2 regions of the Halomonas sp. PA16-9 genome follow, and region 2 is predicted to be linked to the other one. Evidence: predicted binding sites of a transcription regulator. Region 2 holds the regulator's gene; the other holds the start of a gene.
The links. The regulator PhoB, encoded in region 2, activates phosphate uptake and scavenging genes when phosphate is short. The targets are predictions, from matches to a motif close to TGTCATANNNNTGTCANA.
Positions count from the first base shown of each region.

Region 1: the regulator PhoB is predicted to act here: its motif matches at 3,584-3,601, upstream of phnD (phosphate/phosphite/phosphonate ABC transporter substrate-binding protein).

Region 1 covers NZ_CP040451.1:330,815-339,300, reverse strand. Annotated here, with positions in the region: gene phnE (phosphonate ABC transporter, permease protein PhnE) at 1-769, opposite strand, end outside; gene phnE (phosphonate ABC transporter, permease protein PhnE) at 831-1,649, opposite strand; gene phnC (phosphonate ABC transporter ATP-binding protein) at 1,646-2,506, opposite strand; gene phnD (phosphate/phosphite/phosphonate ABC transporter substrate-binding protein) at 2,584-3,549, opposite strand; partial or broken gene FDY98_RS01570 (EAL domain-containing protein) at 3,664-5,420, opposite strand; partial or broken gene FDY98_RS01565 (alkaline phosphatase D family protein) at 5,583-7,498, opposite strand; partial or broken gene FDY98_RS01560 (sensor histidine kinase) at 7,518-8,486, opposite strand, start outside.
Region 2 covers NZ_CP040451.1:3,393,661-3,402,146, reverse strand. Annotated here, with positions in the region: partial or broken gene FDY98_RS15890 (NAD(P)/FAD-dependent oxidoreductase) at 1-1,094, opposite strand, end outside; gene FDY98_RS15885 (chorismate--pyruvate lyase family protein) at 1,294-1,869, shown strand; gene ubiA (4-hydroxybenzoate octaprenyltransferase) at 1,905-2,795, shown strand; gene phoB (phosphate regulon transcriptional regulator PhoB) at 2,921-3,610, shown strand; gene phoR (phosphate regulon sensor histidine kinase PhoR) at 3,613-4,905, shown strand; gene FDY98_RS15865 (hypothetical protein) at 5,210-5,524, shown strand; gene FDY98_RS15860 (hypothetical protein) at 6,175-6,477, shown strand; gene FDY98_RS15855 (hypothetical protein) at 6,955-7,305, shown strand; gene FDY98_RS15850 (copper chaperone PCu(A)C) at 7,398-7,892, opposite strand; gene cysZ (sulfate transporter CysZ) at 7,980-8,486, opposite strand, start outside.

The DNA.
Region 1 (8,486 bases), 450 kb from region 2:
GCACGGTGGCGAAAATCATAATAAAGATGACGCTAACTTGATCCCAGGCGAGGCTATTGATCGAGGCATTCAACTGCAGACCAATACCACCTGCCCCGACCAAGCCCAACACCGTCGACTCACGGATATTAATGTCCCAGCGGTAAACGCTAATCCCCGCGAACGCGGGCATCACCTGGGGCAGCACGCCGTAGTTCATCACCTGCAGTCGACTCGCGCCGGTAGCGCTAATCGCCTCAACGGGCGTGGGATGGATCTCTTCAATCGCTTCGTAAAGCAGCTTGCCCACAAAGCCGATGGAGCGCAGGGCAATGGCAATAATCCCCGCCAGTACGCCGGGGCCAAGAATGGTGACCAGTAGCATCGCCCAAATCAGCGAGTTAATGGAGCGCGATGAAACGATCACCATCAGCGCCAAACTGCGCACCAGCGGATGCGGCGTCGTGTTACGGGCGGCTAAAAATGCCACCGGAAACGCCATCATAATCCCTAACGCGGTGCCCAAAGTGGCGATATTGATGGTGTCCCACATGGGCTTCCAGAGCACATTGGCGTAGCTCCATTCGGGAGGGGTCATGCGGCTGATCAAATCTGCTCCCTGGCGGCCGGCATCTTCCACAAACACCCACATGGTGTTGTCGGAAATCATCTTCCAGCAGAGCAGAAATAGGCTGACACCCGCCAGCCAAGCCAGGTACTGCAACCATTGAGCGCGGGTGGTGCGCCGCCGCCAAACCGGCTGACCCTGGGGTGTAGTGGAAACAGGCATTTAAACTCTCGACAAATTAAGGGGCCAGAACTTACGGATCCAGCAGTTACTGAATCAGCGTTTACTGAGTCCAGCGGCGGACATGGCTTGAGCTGTACTCGCACAGCAGCACGATGGCGATGATAATCAGCAGAATCGCCGCGGAGGTGTCGTACTCATAGCGGCTCAGCGAGGTATTCAGCGTGGCGCCAATACCGCCTGCGCCGACAATGCCAATCACCGAGGACTCACGGAAGTTGATATCCAAACGGTACATGGAGAGCCCGATCAAACGCGGCATGACCTGGGGCTGCACGGCGTGGTTCATGGTTTGCCACCAACTGGCGCCCGTGGCGCGTACCGCTTCTACCTGCCGCCAATCCAAATCTTCAATATCTTCCGCCAGTAGCTTGGCCATAAAGCCAATCGTCGCGAAGGCCAGAGTAATCATGCCCGCAAAGGGCCCGAAGCCGAACATCACCACAAACAGAATCGCGATGATGATCTCCTGGAACGTGCGCGAAACGGCGATAATCGCGCGGCACACAAAGTAGATCGGCAGTGGTGAAATGTTACGCGCTGCCCCTAAACCCACGGGTATCGCCAGCAGTACACCCAATACCGTGGAGGTGAGCGTCATGGTCAAACTTTCCAGCAAGCCCGCGACGATATCGTCGTAGCGGCTGACAAAGTCAGGCTGCATAAAGGCGCCTAAAAAATTAACCGCCCGGCCTGCGCCTTCCGCCACCCGCTCCCAGTTCACCTCTACCGAGGCAAGCGCTAAAAACAGATACACCACTGCACCAATGGCAAGCCCCCAGCGCAAGCGAGGACTTTCAATTAGCGGTAGTCGCCGCCACTGACCGCGCTGCGCCGCCTGCTGGCGTGCCTGCTCGCTCATCGTGCTGCCCCCGCTTCGATTGACGACATCACCCGCGCGTAGGGAGGATTAATCGGAGCAGTGTTAGTCGTCTCATCGCCGCTGACTTCTTCGTCCATTGGCTCAGGCGTGGTGTCCCAGTCCTCTTCACCATAAATCGTGGTGAGGATCTCACTGGTGAGTTCGCTGGGAAGGCCATCAAAGACGATTTCACCCGCCCGCAGGCCGACAATGCGGTCAGCAAATTGCTGGGCCAGCGCTACGTCGTGAATATTGATGATCGCCGCCAGTTCGCGCTCTGCGCACAGCTCACGAATCAAACGCATGATTTGGCGCGAAGTTTTTGGGTCAAGGCTGGCGGTGGGTTCATCCACCAGCAACAGCTTAGGACTTTGCAGGAGCGCCCTGGCGATACCCACCCGCTGGCGCTGGCCGCCAGACAGGGCATCGGCACGTTTATCGATGGCATGCGGCAACCCCACTCGCTCCAATAGACGGAAGGCTTCAATCACAGCCTCCTGCGGGTAGCGGCGCAGGAAGCTGCGCCAAAATCCCACATAACCGAGCTGACCTGAAAGCACGTTCTCCATCACGGTTAGGCGGTCTACTAACGCATACTCTTGAAAAATCATTCCCATGGAGCGGCGGGCATGACGCAGCTTATGTCCCGAGAGCTTCGTCAGTTCCGTGCCGTCCAGACGAATGCTGCCCTGAGTAGGCTCAACCAGCCGGTTCACACAGCGAATCAGTGTGCTTTTACCCGCGCCAGATGGGCCAATCAGCGCCATCACTTGGCCTTTTGGCAGCGTGAGTTCAATATCCGTCAGCGCTCGATCCCCGGTAGGGTAACGTTTACCAACGCCGGTGAGTGTCAACATGGAAGTGCCTCATCTACATAGCGGTTCGGCCAGAAGGTTGCCCTCCTGGCCGATCGTATTGGGGTACTGCTTAAAGATTAATCGCAGTCGTAGGTCACGCCGTTGGCGTCAGCGATGGTGCGAATAACTTCCCAGTTTTCCTGATAAGTAATCGGAATAAACTGTGCTTCACCTGAGTTAGCGAATTCTGACTCTAGGGCAGTGCCTTCCCAGTCGTAGCTGAAGAACGCATCCTGAATCTTCTCGGCAAGTTCCGGGTTCAGGTTATTCGCCAGCCCGTAAGCGGTGGTGGGGAAGGTTTGTGAGGTGTAGATAATGTCGTAATCACCTTCGTTCACCACACCGCGGGAAATCATCCGTTTGCCTACGGAGTTAGCAATCGCCGCCGCGTCGTAATCTTCGTTAACGACACCGAGAATGGAGTTGTCGTGAGAACCAGAGAAAGCGGTCTCAAAATCTTCCCCCGCTTCCATACCGTACTCAGAGCGCAGCAGCGCAGAGGGGGCGCGGAAGCCAGAGTTGGAAGTCTCTGAGGTAAACGCTAGTTGGCGCCCCTGCAAGTCTTCAACGGCTTCAATGCCGCTTCCTGGGTAGGTGATAATCTCCATCTCATAGCCAAAGCTGCCATCTTCCGCGGCCATCATGGCGAAAGGGCGGAAACCACCGCAGTTAACCGCGACCGGGACGCCACCGGTATTGAAACCGGCTACGTGGAGACGGCCAGCGCGCAGCGCTTCCTGCTGGGCAGCATTGGACTGCACCGGGAAGAACTGGACTTTTTTGCCCGTAGCTTCGCTCAGGTGATCCAGAAAGTCAGACCAGACATCCGCGTAAACCGCGGGGTCTTCAACCGGCGTGTAGGCAAACACTAAAGTATCCGGATCTACCCACTGAGACTCTTCGCTGGGGACATCGGCGACCATATCGCCATCGTTATCCACATAGCGTGAAGACAGATCCGCAGAGGCGTTCACTGCGGCCAAAGCGAAGGCACTGGCAACGGCGGCACTGATTAACGTGCGGGAGAGGGATAATGTCTGCATGGGTCACCTGTAGCGTTCTGTAGAGTTATTAAAAGATGACAACATCCTGACGACTCCAGATGACAAAAATGGGGCACTTACATGACCACTTCGTGACGTTTTGGCGAAGGACAGTTAATCTACAGCTTGAAAAGCCTCGTGACCGCGGCGCTCTACAAACAGGCTGTTACCGGGAATTTTTTTCGCCTGGTGCTTCAGCTCAGAAAGCTCGCCTGCGATATCCAGCGATTGGCAGGTAGTCGTATCATGGATGGGTTTTACCGCAATCGAGACGCTCACAAAGGGAAAAAACGTCATTCTATTTTGACGGTTTTCGATGTGAATCCCGCCCTGAAGGCGGTCAGCCTCTTCATAGAAGCCCGGAGCCATCACCTCGAATGAGTGTAGAATTTGCTGACAAACACTTTCCCAGTACTCAAGCGGCAGCAACATCATAAAATCATCGCCGCCAATATGGCCAATAAAGCCCCCGGCATTCTCTACCTGTGCTTGCAGCAGCCGCGATAGCGAAATGATGATGTGGTCACCTCGGGCGTAGCCATAGGCATCGTTGAAGGCTTTAAAGTTATCCAAGTCAACATAGGCCGCAGCAAACCCATGCCCGGAGGCCAAATAAGCCGCCAGGGTTTCATTGATCAGGATATTACCCGGCAGGCCGGTGAGCGGGTTGGCATGCCGCGCTTGGCGCACCTGAATCGCGGTAATCTCACGCAAAAGGTCAACGATATTGCCCATCCCCAGGTAGTCACCGTTAGCGTTAACGATGACAAAGTCCTCTTGCTCAATATCCCGGCTGTCGGTCAACTTCTGACTCAAAATCTCAAGCGGAGTATCCGCTTCGGCCACCAGCATGCGTGCATCAGCAACGTCCAGCACACGGCGCTTGGCATAAAGCGAATGGCTATAGGGGTTGGTAAATAGAGTTAAAAACGAGTTGCGTCGCACCACCGCCACGGGCTTACCATTCTCCAGCACGGCCACGCAGCGCAAGCTGGGTTGTTGGCGAAATCGCTCGGAGATATACGGCACTGCGCAATCCGTCGTTATGGCATCGGTAGCCCGTAAAATCGAGCGCGTGGTGCGACCCGCTGGACTTTTTAATTGGGTGCTCGCTGGCAGCACCAGATTGAGTTCTAAAGGCGGCTGCTGGTTGGGTCGGGCGAAATAGAAGCCTTGTAGTAGTGCGAGCCCACGGTCGAGTTCCCACAAGCAAAGATGCTCAGCAGCGGTCTCCACCCCTTCGGCGATCACTTGGCAGTCCAGGCTACGCGCCACATCGAGAATCGAACGCAGGAACTCTCGCTTGGCAGGATCCTGGTCAATGCCGGAGATAAAGTGTCGGTCGAGTTTAACGAAATCCGGGCGCAGCTCCGACCAGTGGCGCAGGCTTGAGTGACCAGCACCGAGGTCATCCAGCGCCACCTGGAAGCCCATGGTGCGGTAGTGATCCACGCTTGGCGCATTAGCTCGTAGTCGTGGATTGGCACGTGTTCAGTGAGCTCGATCACCACCCGCTCTGGGGGCAAGCCGCTGTCACGAATAAAGCCAAGCGTTAAGCCTTCGCGAAAATCACGCTCTACGATCGTCAACGGCATAACGTTAAGAAACAGCAAGCCCGGCAGATCGAGCTCTGCAAAGCGGTAGATGGCTAACCGTCGGCAGAGTATATCTAATTCCACCAGCTTTCCGGCCTGAGTGGCTACTTCAAACAGTCGTAACGGCGAGTGAAGCGGCGATGTTTTAGGCCCACGAATCAGTGCTTCGTAGCCATAAATCGCCTGCTGGCTGGCATCCACAATGGGCTGAAAAAGCACGTGCAACTCTTCTGTTGCAATAATCTTTTGCAACCACTGCGATTCTTGTGCGGTCATTTGCCTGCTGCCCTATTCTGCCACCCTAATAACCAGCGGTGGTTCCTATGATGTGTCACCTTCCCTGGAGTTGGTTGATAAGCTGCAAACAAGCGTGCGTCATTTTTGTGACGCTATAATGACAATCATCAAGGACATCAGTCAGTTGACACTACACTGATGTTAAATGAGCGGTTTTTCCCGCGCAGGAAAGACCACCTCGCTACCGTCGGCGTCGAGCTGTCGGATATCGATAGGGTGGCCTTTTTCATCCAGCGTCACTAAGCCAATGCCGCTGGCGTTCCACAGCCGTTCACCCGCGCTGGCGCGGTCAGGATCGCGGGGGTGAACGCTTAGCTTGCGGCGCTTGGTGAACCAATTAAGCGGCGACCACGGCGCGTAGAGCCAGCGATTGAGCCGGTCAAAGGTATTGAGCAGGTTTTTGGGAAAGGTTTTTGATCCCGCTTGAGGTGATCTGCCACAGATGGGGAGAACGGCGCTGATGACGAACCACAATGTCGTAGACAAACGAGTAGTGCACGTCGCCAGATAGAATCACGTAGTTGCCTGGGGTTTTGGAGTGCCGCCAAATTTGCAGCAGCGTATTGGCCGCTCCCCGGTGCGCCATCCAATTTTCGGCATCCACCACCAGTGGCTTACCGGCAAGGGTAAACAGCTTTTGGATTCCCTCTATCAACTTGACGCCGAACATCGGTGCGGGAGAGACAATCACCGCACTTTTGGCCCCCATTAGCGCCTGCTGCATTTCCATTAGCGCCTCCCAGTCCATCAAGCCTGAAGGCCGATGCGGGCTGCGTTCGCTGCGCCAGCGGCGGGTGCGGGTATCCAGCACAATTAGTGCGGGAGTGCGGGCACCTGAAACTCCCAGCCCTGAAAACGCAGCAATCGCTCGATCAGCCCATCCTGTTCAGCGCAGACTAGCGGTTGGTCGCCATCACCCAGCAGGGTCGAGGCATGGTGGACTAACGGGTTCAATTTATCCGGATCGTTACCCCAGGCTTGGCAAAGCAGATAGGCCACCAGAGCGTTACCGATAATACGCTTAGAGAACGGGTGACCGTAGGCGGCACGCTCCCAGTCGGCGGTTAGGTTCCAGTCGTCGGTAACGTCGTGATCATCGAAGATCATCAGGCTGGGCAGGTGCGCCATCAACCGCGCACACTGGGGCAAGCCTTCAGCAAAGGCATCGATTACCGCCTGCTCCTGACGATAGAGCTCGGCGTCTTTTTCATCTAGGGCAGGCGCTTCAGGGGCAATTACCTGCCAGGGCACCGGTGACCACACCAGGCAGTACATGGCGAGCATTTCAGCCAGCGTCATCAAGTGATTATGGGCGTTCGCCGAGGTAAACACCGGCTTTTTGACACCGCCAAAAAAGCGCTCGCGCAGCGCTGCGTTGCTGGTCACATCCGGCAACAGTTCAGCACGTCGGTAGTAGCTATCCGGCGAGCGGTAGAGCGCCTGGCTATCATCGACCGTCGCACCTTCCAGCCGCTCATCCACCAGCCCTAGCCGCTCAATCAGCGCATGTATGGCGCGTAGCATCGGCCCGGCCACGTCGTCGGCGTACACCTGGTCGCCGGTCATCAGCAGCCAAGCGGGCCACTCGGTGGGCGCTGACTGCTGCTCAGCAAGCCAACTGTCGGCGCGCACCAAGCCATCGGCGCTGTCGTGATGGGGCTTGCGGCAGGAGCCATGCATCAGGCGGTGATGGCGGGATGCAATCACAAAGGCAGGGTAGGCAGCGCCGTCATAACAGAGCCACGGCGCCCACTCGGGCAGAGAGCGCCACTCGCCCTGCTGTGTTTCCACCTTCAGGTCGTACTCGATGCGCTCGTCACAGGGCAGCGCTGACTCAAGCTCACAATCAATTAGGTAGATAAAGGCCCGCTGACCGATGGGGATGCACTGCTGGTGGTGCGCTAAGCCGATTGACTGGCTATCGGCGTGCCCTGGGCGCAGCACTAATGCCATGTTCAGTGGCCGAGTGGCGACGAGCCAAAGTACCAGCCGTGTAGTGCTGATACGTCTAATAGGGGGCCGGCGACTATATCGGGCAGCGTATCTGTACGATTCATTCGGTGCGGTCTCCATTATTTATACGAGACGATTACGCGCGACGACGGGCAGCTCCACCACGACTTTTAACCCACCAGTGCTGGCGCGGCTAAGGTGCAGTTGGCCGCTATACAGAGCGACAAGATCAGTCACAATGGCCAAACCCAAGCCACTGCCCGAACGCTGTTCATCCAACCGTTTACCGCGCTGCACCGCCTGCTGGCACTCTGCTTCGTTCATACCGGGGCCGTCGTCGCTAACGGTCAAGGTTAACTGCTGCCCGTCACTCTCTAGCTGTAGCACACATCGCTATGCGCCCAGCGCAGCGCGTTATCCATTAAGTTACCCACCAGCTCTTGAATATCCTGCCCATCCATATGGACTTTAATCTCACCCGCCCAGGTTTGGCGCAGCTCAATGCCACGCCGCTGGGCAAGCCTGGCCAGCCCATTGAGCAGCGGCGCCAGGGTGGCATGTAAATCAATGGGCGCAAAGCGAACGCCTTCGCCCGCCGCTGAAGCGCGTGCCAAATGATGACGTACCGCGCTATCCACGCGTTCTAGCTCAACCTCCCAGGCGGCTCGGTTCGCTTCCGGCAACTGGCGTAGCTGCAGGCGCATCACGCTCAGCGGGGTTTTCAGCGCATGGGCAAGGTTGCCAGCGGTATGGCGGCCACGCTCAATCAAGCGCTGATCGCGGGCCAGCACCGCGTTCATTGAGGCAGCAAGCGTTGCCAGCTCGTCGGGCAAGCGGGTATCTAACTGCTCGGCGCGCCCCTGCTCCACCTCATGCAGGTTGGCGTGCATGCGGCGCAGTGGCGCTAGCCCCCAGCGTACCTGGAGCGCCAATACGCCAAGCAACAACACGCCCAGGCCCACTAAACCGCCCCACAGCAGGCGCTGAAATTCGCCAATGTCCCGGGCCAACACATCGTCCCGGGCGGCGACGCTAATATGTAGCGGCGTTTCTAACGGCGCCAAATAGATATCACGCTCCACCACGCGCAGC
Region 2 (8,486 bases):
CTCCACTTTCCTTCTCACGCAGCCGCCTGTCAACGCAAAACCAATCAAACGACCGTCTTTATTTTCAGCCAAGGCACTGATATCCCCGCCTTCGCCTTCAATTCGCCAGTGCTCAGGCGTGTTCGTTGGCGGGTAGGCCACCACTGGTAGCAGCGGCGTTTTAACCACTACCGGCCAAGCACCGAAGCTAACCGGCGTGGGCGCGCCTGAAAGGGTTGCCGCCAGCGCCTTAACGCTGGCTTGTAGTGGCTGCACGTACATGGCATTAACACCGTCTACGCAGGCTGCATCGCCTAGGGCGTAGATATTGGGGTGCGATGTACGCAACTGGCGGTCAACGACTATACCGCCAGGTGATACGTTTAAACCAGCCGATTCGGCAAGTGCTGTGCGAGGTGCAAGGCCGGTTGCCATCAACACGAGATCAGCGCTGACAGCGTCGCCGTTATCCAGACGTAATACGATATCTTCGCCGCTTTCGGCCGCTATCGAATCAATCGAACGTGCAAGGTGAAGATGGATACCTGCTTCGCTAAAGGCATCGCCTAGGGCGTTCCCTAAGGGCGGTGGCAGCAAGCGAGGAAGTAGGGTTCCTTCTGGGGCAATGAGGCTGACACGATGGCCGCCAGCGTGGAGGTCGTTGGCAAATTCACAGCCGACCAGCCCCGCGCCAACAATCGCCATCCGTGCAGGGCCATGGCCTAGCGCCGTGTGAAAGCGGCGGTAGTCATCCAGGTCGTTAATGGTAAAGCAGCGTGGGGCTACGCTGGGCTCAATGCTGAAGGGCGCCCGTGGTGCAGCGCCAGTGGCCAGTACCAGTGTGTCGTAGCCGAGCACCATGCCGTCTTCAAGCAGAATTGTTTGGTTATCCACATCCAGTGCGGTTACCTGGGTGTGGATAACCATTTGGGCATTTAGCTCTTCGCCCAGGTCAGTAGCGCTGCGCTGGGCTAATTGTTCGGGCGCGAGGCCCTTGGCGAAGCCGGTGGAGAGCAACGGCTTGCTGTAATCATCGCCGCTGTCAGCGCTCACCAGCGTGATTGAGCGTTGGTCGCCCAATCGGCGCAACGCCGGGCAAGGCCAACCCCTGCCATTCCAGTGCCAATAATCACCAGCGCAGCGTGAGAAGACGTTTTTGTGTTTGGGTGGCGGGCATGCAGACACCAAAAAAGTTGCTAAATAAGATTGCGAAAAAAGAAGCGCTAAACCGAGTCGTTAAAAAAGTTGCTGAAACAAAAGCCTTTCAGTGCCCATGTTACACTAGCCAACCCGTTAATTGCCCTGGAGAACTCGGTGACGGCTGCTGCTTTTCGGCAAACTCCTCTATTTTCCCGCTGGCGCCCGATTGATGCGGCGCGCCCGGCGATGAGTGCTTCCTGGTGGCAGTGGGTTGCCTCCACCGACTCGTTAACCGCCCGCTTAATGGTCGCAGGTGGCGAGAAGCCGTTTCGAGTACGACTGCTGCGCCAGGGGGTTGGTTGGCCGCGCCAGGATGAGGCTCAGGCGCTGGGCATTGGTGCCAAGCGTTACGCCTGGCTGCGGGAAGTGGCGCTGTGCTTAGATGGAACGCCATGGGTGGTGGCGCGCTCGGTCGCCCCGCTCTCACAGGTAAAGGGCCAACGGCTAGAGTGCTTGGGCGAGCGCTCGCTAGGTAGTTGGCTATTTCGCCAGCCGGGTTTAGTGCGTGGGCCATTGGAAGTAACGACGCATCCCCCCCAGTTTGCTAGCGTCAACGGCATACAGGAAGGCTGTGCCTGGGGAAGGCGCTCTGTTTTTTATCACGGCTGTAAGCACGGCAGTCTGTCATTATTAGTGCAAGAGTATTTTTTGACGGCGATGGCGGATGATCTTGGCCTGCCTTCGCGCTAGGCTAGCGCCTGCATCTTATTCTTCGTGAGGTAAGCATGGATCGTTCACTGTTGCGGCCGAAGGGATGGGCTCGCGTGGCAGATTTTTTACAGCTGATGCGCTTGAATCGGCCGATAGGCACATGGCTTTTGATGTGGCCGACGCTGTGGGCATTATGGGTGGCTGCGGAAGGTGTACCAGGGCGAAATGTGCTGCTGATTTTTGTGGCCGGCGTTTATGTGATGCGCGCTGCGGGCTGCGTGGTCAATGACTATGCGGATCGCCACTTCGATGGGCATGTGAAACGCACAAAACAACGTCCGCTAGCGACGGGCCGTATCAGCGAAACCGAAGCTCAACTGCTGTTTATCGCCCTTGTGGCCGCTGCGTTTATTCTGGTATTACTGACCAACTGGTTTACGGTGCTGCTCTCGCTGGGCGGGGTGCTGCTGGCGATTATTTATCCGTTTATGAAGCGCTATACCCACTTTCCTCAGGTGGTGCTGGGCGCGGCTTTTTCCTGGGCAATTCCGATGGCTTTTGGCGCCGTGCTCGGCCACGTGCCGCTGGAAGCATGGCTGCTATTCTGCGCTAATGTGTGCTGGACAGTGGCCTACGATACCCAGTACGCCATGGTCGATCGCGACGACGATTTAAAAATTGGCATTAAATCGACGGCCGTGCTGTTTGGAAATGCGGATCGTTTGATTATCGGCTTACTCCAGCTAGCCACCCTGGGGTTGCTGGCTTGGGTAGGCTGGCGGGTTGGTTTAGGTGGTTTCTTCTGGTTAGGGCTAGCGGCAATGGCAGCGACTTTTCTGCATCAGCAGCGCTTAATTCGCGACCAGGAGCGGGATGCCTGCTTCCAGGCGTTTCTCAATAATCACTGGTCGGGACTGCTGATTTTTGCCGGTATCGCGCTAAGTTGGTGGCCTGCGGCTGGCTGATCGAGGCGATTGTCATGTAATTGTCATCAAGTCATGGTGTTATCGTCACTGACATGTCATTGATCTGTTTATCTTTGAACTGTTTTTCTTTGAACTAGTTTCTTTGAACACCGTGAGGCTCTGGTATGACCGCCAAGACCGTTCTGATTGTCGATGATGAGGCGTCAATTCGCGAGATGATCGCGGTAGCGCTGGAAATGGCTGACTATCGCGTGCTCGAAGCGGATAACGCCCAGGATGCCCATGCCATGGTGGTCGACCACCAACCCGATTTACTGCTGCTGGACTGGATGATGCCCGGCACTAGCGGTATTGAGCTGGCGAGACGCCTAAAACGTGAAGAAACCACCGCTGAAATCCCGATTATTATGCTCACCGCGAAAGGCGAAGAGGATAATAAAATTCAAGGGCTTGAAGCCGGTGCCGATGATTATATCACCAAGCCTTTTTCACCCCGGGAATTGGTGGCACGGCTAAAAGCGGTGCTGCGCCGTGCGACGCCACGTGGCGTTGAAGACCCGATTGAGATTAACGGCCTGCTGCTTGATCCGGTGAGCCACCGGGTAAGTGCCCACGGCAAAGCGCTGGAAATGGGCCCCACCGAGTACCGTTTGCTGCAGTTTTTTATGACTCACCAAGAGCGCGCTTACACACGTAGCCAGCTGCTTGACCAAGTGTGGGGCGGCAATGTTTACGTTGAAGAGCGCACGGTCGATGTGCATATCCGCCGCTTGCGTAAAGCGCTGGGTGACGTGCATCAAAACCTGATCCAAACGGTTCGGGGTACCGGTTACCGTTTCTCTGCACGGGTGTAAATGTGCGTTTATGGAGTCGTGAGCTGTGGCGAATAGCGTGGCTGGCCACGCTGGGCACTTGCTTGGGCTGGCTGTTGGGCTCGGCTGGGCTGGGGCTCGCAGCAGGGCTTGCGGGATGCCTGTTTTACCACTTACGACAGTTACGCGAACTCTATTTGTGGCTCACCCTCCACCCTAACGATGAACCGCCTGCCGCTCGCGGGATGTGGGGCGAGCTATTCGATCGTTTATACCGCTATCAAAAAAGTCAGCGCATCACCCAAAGCCGTCTGCGGGCTACTTTGGCACGTATTCAAGAGTCGTCTGAAGCAATGCGTGATAGCGTGGTCATGCTTGATCGCCACGGTGATTTGGAGTGGTGGAACAGCGCCGCCACCGCCATGCTGGGGCTACAAACCGCCCATGATCGTGGTCAACACATTACCAACCTACTGCGCGACCCGGGCTTTATCAGCTATTTTAATGCGCGTAACTACAGTGAGCCGTTAACGCTCACCTCACCGATTGATGAACGGCGAATCCTGCAGTATCAAATTACCCTCTACGGTGACGACGAACGCTTAGTGATGGCTCGCGATATCACCCGCTTGCATCGTCTTGAGCAGATGCGGCGCGACTTTGTCGCCAACGTTTCCCATGAGTTACGTACGCCGCTGACCGTTCTCTCCGGCTATTTGGAAACCTACAGTGATATCTCCGACCAGCTTCCGCCGCGCTTGGGACGTAGTATTCAGCAAATGCAGGAACAGACCCAGCGGATGCAGAATCTGGTCAACGATTTATTGCTGCTCTCGCGTTTGGAAATTGACCAGGGCGGCCAAGATCATCATCCACTGCCACTCGAGCCTTTACTGCAAAGCGTTTGTGATGATGCGCTGGCCCTATCGCATCAACGTCATACCATTACCGTCGCCCTTGAGAGCGATGCCCGACTGTTAGGCAGTGAACAGGAGATTCGCAGCGCCGTCTCTAACCTTGCCTTTAATGCGGTTCGCTACACGCCTGCTGGCAGCCAAATCACCCTGCGCTGGAAAGCTAGCGCTACTGGTGGCGGCTATATCGATGTGGAAGATAACGGTGAAGGGATTGATCCCGTTCATATTCCCCGACTAACAGAACGCTTTTACCGGGTTGATAAGGGGCGCAGCACTGCGACTGGCGGCACAGGTTTAGGCTTGGCGATCGTTAAGCACGTGCTGTTGCGCCACGATGCGCAACTACAAATTGAGTCCCTTCCCGGCAAGGGTGCGTTGTTTCGCTGCGCCCTTCCCCCCCTCGCGTCTTGTTTAATTTAGCAAGTCATTCCATCGCATAATATTTGTAACAATGTGCAATATTGGCATGCAAGGTTGGTAAAGCTTTACCCATGTGCCATTTTTACACAGCTCAAAGCGTTGTGGTGACTCAGTTGATGCCTTTTTGGCATAACTTATTTTTAAGTAAGAGTTTGATTTTGTTGTTTTTATTTATATTCTTCAGTTTTTTGGCATGCCTTCTGCAGAGTACAGATTGAAGGAAGATGACCGCAGGAATTGCTGGCTTCTCAGTAAGCCTTTCTTTCTTCATTAAGCGGTACTAAACAGCGATCGGAGGTAGGATATGACGTCCAAGGATTTTCTCAAGAAAGCTGGCATTTTAGGTGTATCTTTTGGTCTGATGGCAAGCCCATTAGCTTTTGCACAAACTGATGAAAATTCGGCGATTGACGAAAACCAAGGTATTACCGCTGACGAGCAACCGATGGATTCCCAAGGTACCGGTAGTTCAACTGGCAGTGATACAACAGACATGACTGACGATTTAACCCATGACGAAGGTGATGGTGCCAGCGACATGGATCCGCAATCAAGCAGTCACTCAGACGATGCTGAGTATGACAAGGATGAGCTTGTAGAAGAAAATGGCGGTAGCTAATTATCTATGACCTTTTAGATATCATTAAAAGCTTTTCAGAGAATGAATAAGCGATTAACAGGATGTTACAAAAGCAAGAATGCTTTTAAGATTCACGGATGAATCAGTAGGCAATCAGAACACTAGTCAGGGTTAATTCCAAGGTTGGAGCCCCGCACAAGGAGTGGAAGCTAGCGTTAGTTATTACCTATAGCCAATTCTGATATCGGGCCCCGCAATGCGGGGCCTAATTTTTGCTGCCTACTTTTTATCTCGCTTATTCCCCCGCTACTTTCTCCCCTATCTTTTCCGCCGATCTTTCTTTGCGCCTCTCTATCCAATGCCATGTTTTGTTTTTTATGAATTGATGCCGTAGCGCTTTGTTGGCATCGAGCCTTTTATTTTGCTGAGTGTGTCATAAAGGCACAGACAGTTTTGCGCATGTGTCATTAGTGCACATGTAATTAGCGTGCTTTTGTTTTTAGCGGCGTATAATTGTGCGCAATGTATTTATTTTAAATTATTGATTTATATAAGTATTTTATTTTTATAAGAGAGTTGGCATTACATATGCTCTCTAGAGGTAGTGAAGCTAGCCGCAGTGAGATCTGGCCAGAGAGCCCTTCTCACTTCACTTCAGCGGTATCAAACGGTCACCAGGAGTAAATAGTATGTTTAACGATTTTGTTAAAAAAGCAGCCGTCGTAGGTCTCTCTTTTGGTTTGCTGGCAAGCCCGCTTGCCTTTGCCCATATGTCCATCGAAGCAAATCAAGATTTGACCGTTGACGATGAGCCTATTCAAGCTCAATCACATCATACCTCGGGTCAGGCTAAATTTAGCCCCTCTGATTTGATGTATGACGAAGGCGACCGCCCTCGAGTCATCAAGGCAGAGTCGCATCACACTAGCGCTCAAGCGGAGTACACAGCAAAAGATTTGACCCAAGACGTAGGTGATGGAAACGTTTGGTAACAAAAATTTGCAATTCTGAAGAAATATATTACGATTAACACGTGAGCTAAACACGCGAAAGCGTGTCACACCGATACGGATGCATATCGATTCAAGGAATGAATCAAACGACAATCAGAGCGTTGGTCAGGGTTAAATTCCAAGGTTGGAGCAGCCCCGCAAAAGGAAAGGAAGCTAGCGCTAGTCATTGTCAAAGTCTTGTGTCCTTAGACCCTGCTGATGCGGGGTCTGATTTTTTGTGGCATCCAACACCTCTCCCACACTATTCTTGTTTTAGTTTAAGGTACGGCTTTCTAGCGGAGCCTAATTTCATTGCGTCGCTATTTATACACTGCCCATCATCAGCCTGCCGGTGGGTTATGTCTCAGGCATCCGGTCTCACAATCATTTTGACCGTAAAGGGTGAGCTAACTTTTTTGACGCCTAATATGCAACGCAAAGCGTAATAGCCGTTCTAATCATCGATGAACGGAATCCATGGATAATGAGGAGAACATCTTGCTGTTAAAAGAAATGAGCCAAAAAGTCGCCATAGTAGGTATTGCTTTTGGTTTGGTCGCGAGCCCCATGGCGATGGCGCACTCATCTATTGAACTGAACCAAGACCGCACCGCTGGTCAGGATGTCATTAACAAACCTGAGTCGCATGCAGCTTCCAAACCATCTCATGTCTCTGCGGGCGACTTGAACCGTGACGAAGCTGATAGCTTGGACTTTTCGCCTTCCAGTAGCCGTCCTTCTACGGCTGAAAAAGGGCCTACTTCTCGCCAAGAGGGTTACACTCCTGGAGAACTCAACCGGGATGAAGGTGATAGCACCGACTGGTAAATAATAGGATAAGTGTAACTGCTAATGTAAGCGTTACTCGCTAAAAACCCCGCTTTGGTGGGGTTTTTGCTATGTGTTAAAAGCCAACGACATCAGTGGTGATGCCCATCAGCAGCTTCGCTACCGTCTTGGGCGCTCTGTATCCAGACCTCGATGTCTACGTCACCTTGTTCAGCGAAGGTGAGCGTGAGGGGAAACCGCTCACCCTCCTTCAGCGGCTCGGTTAAGCCAATCAGCATTAAGTGAAAGCCGCCACCAGGGCGCATGGTATAAGTCTCCCCTGCCTCGACACGAATCTCGTCCACATGCCGCATCTGCATCATATCGCCGTCCATTTGCATATCGTGCAGCTCAACGTTGCTGCTCGCAGAACTGCTCGCGCCAACCAGAGTGACGGGGCCTGAAACGGCGGTGATATCAAGGTAGGCGGCACCGTTTACCGCACCCGGTGGGGTTGGGGTAGCGAAGGGGTGCGCAATGCGAAGAGTCTCTGTTTTTACGTCGTGGGCTAACGCCATAGATGTCATCGAAATAGACATAGCGCCAATCAAGAGTACGCCACCCAGCCAAGCCATCGGTTTTATCATGCGGTGATTCCTTTGTTGTTGATTGAGCCCAGGATAGACGAACAAAACATAAAGGTAGCAAAGTGACGTAGCCTGGGTAATAGGCGCCTACTGCGGTGTAATGCCACGTGCATCGCCACGTTTGTCGCTACGTACGTCTCTATAGTGGTCGTCCCACAGCAGTACGGCACCCGCAACGGCGCCGGGAATCAAAAACAGGTTGGCCAGCGGAATCCAGGTAATTAAGGTCACTAACCCCCCAAAGGTGAGGCTTTGCCACCAGCGCTTAGAGAGCCGTTGGCGCATATCGGCAAACGTTACTTTGTTGTTATCCATTGGGTAGTCTAGATAAGTGATTGCCATCACCCAGGCAGAAAACAGTGCCCAGAGTAGCGGAGCAACTATATTGACGCCTGGAATCCAGCTAAGCACAAATAGGCCTGCGGCACGAGGCAGAATATAGGCGAGCTTAACAAACTCGCGTCCCACAGCATCGATGGCTGTTTTGGTCAGGTTTCGGTCATCAATGGGTTCGCGGCCAGTGGCTTGGATTTCAACTTTGGCGGCTAAAAAGCCGTAAAAAGGGGCTGCAATCAAGCTGGTAACCAGCGTGAA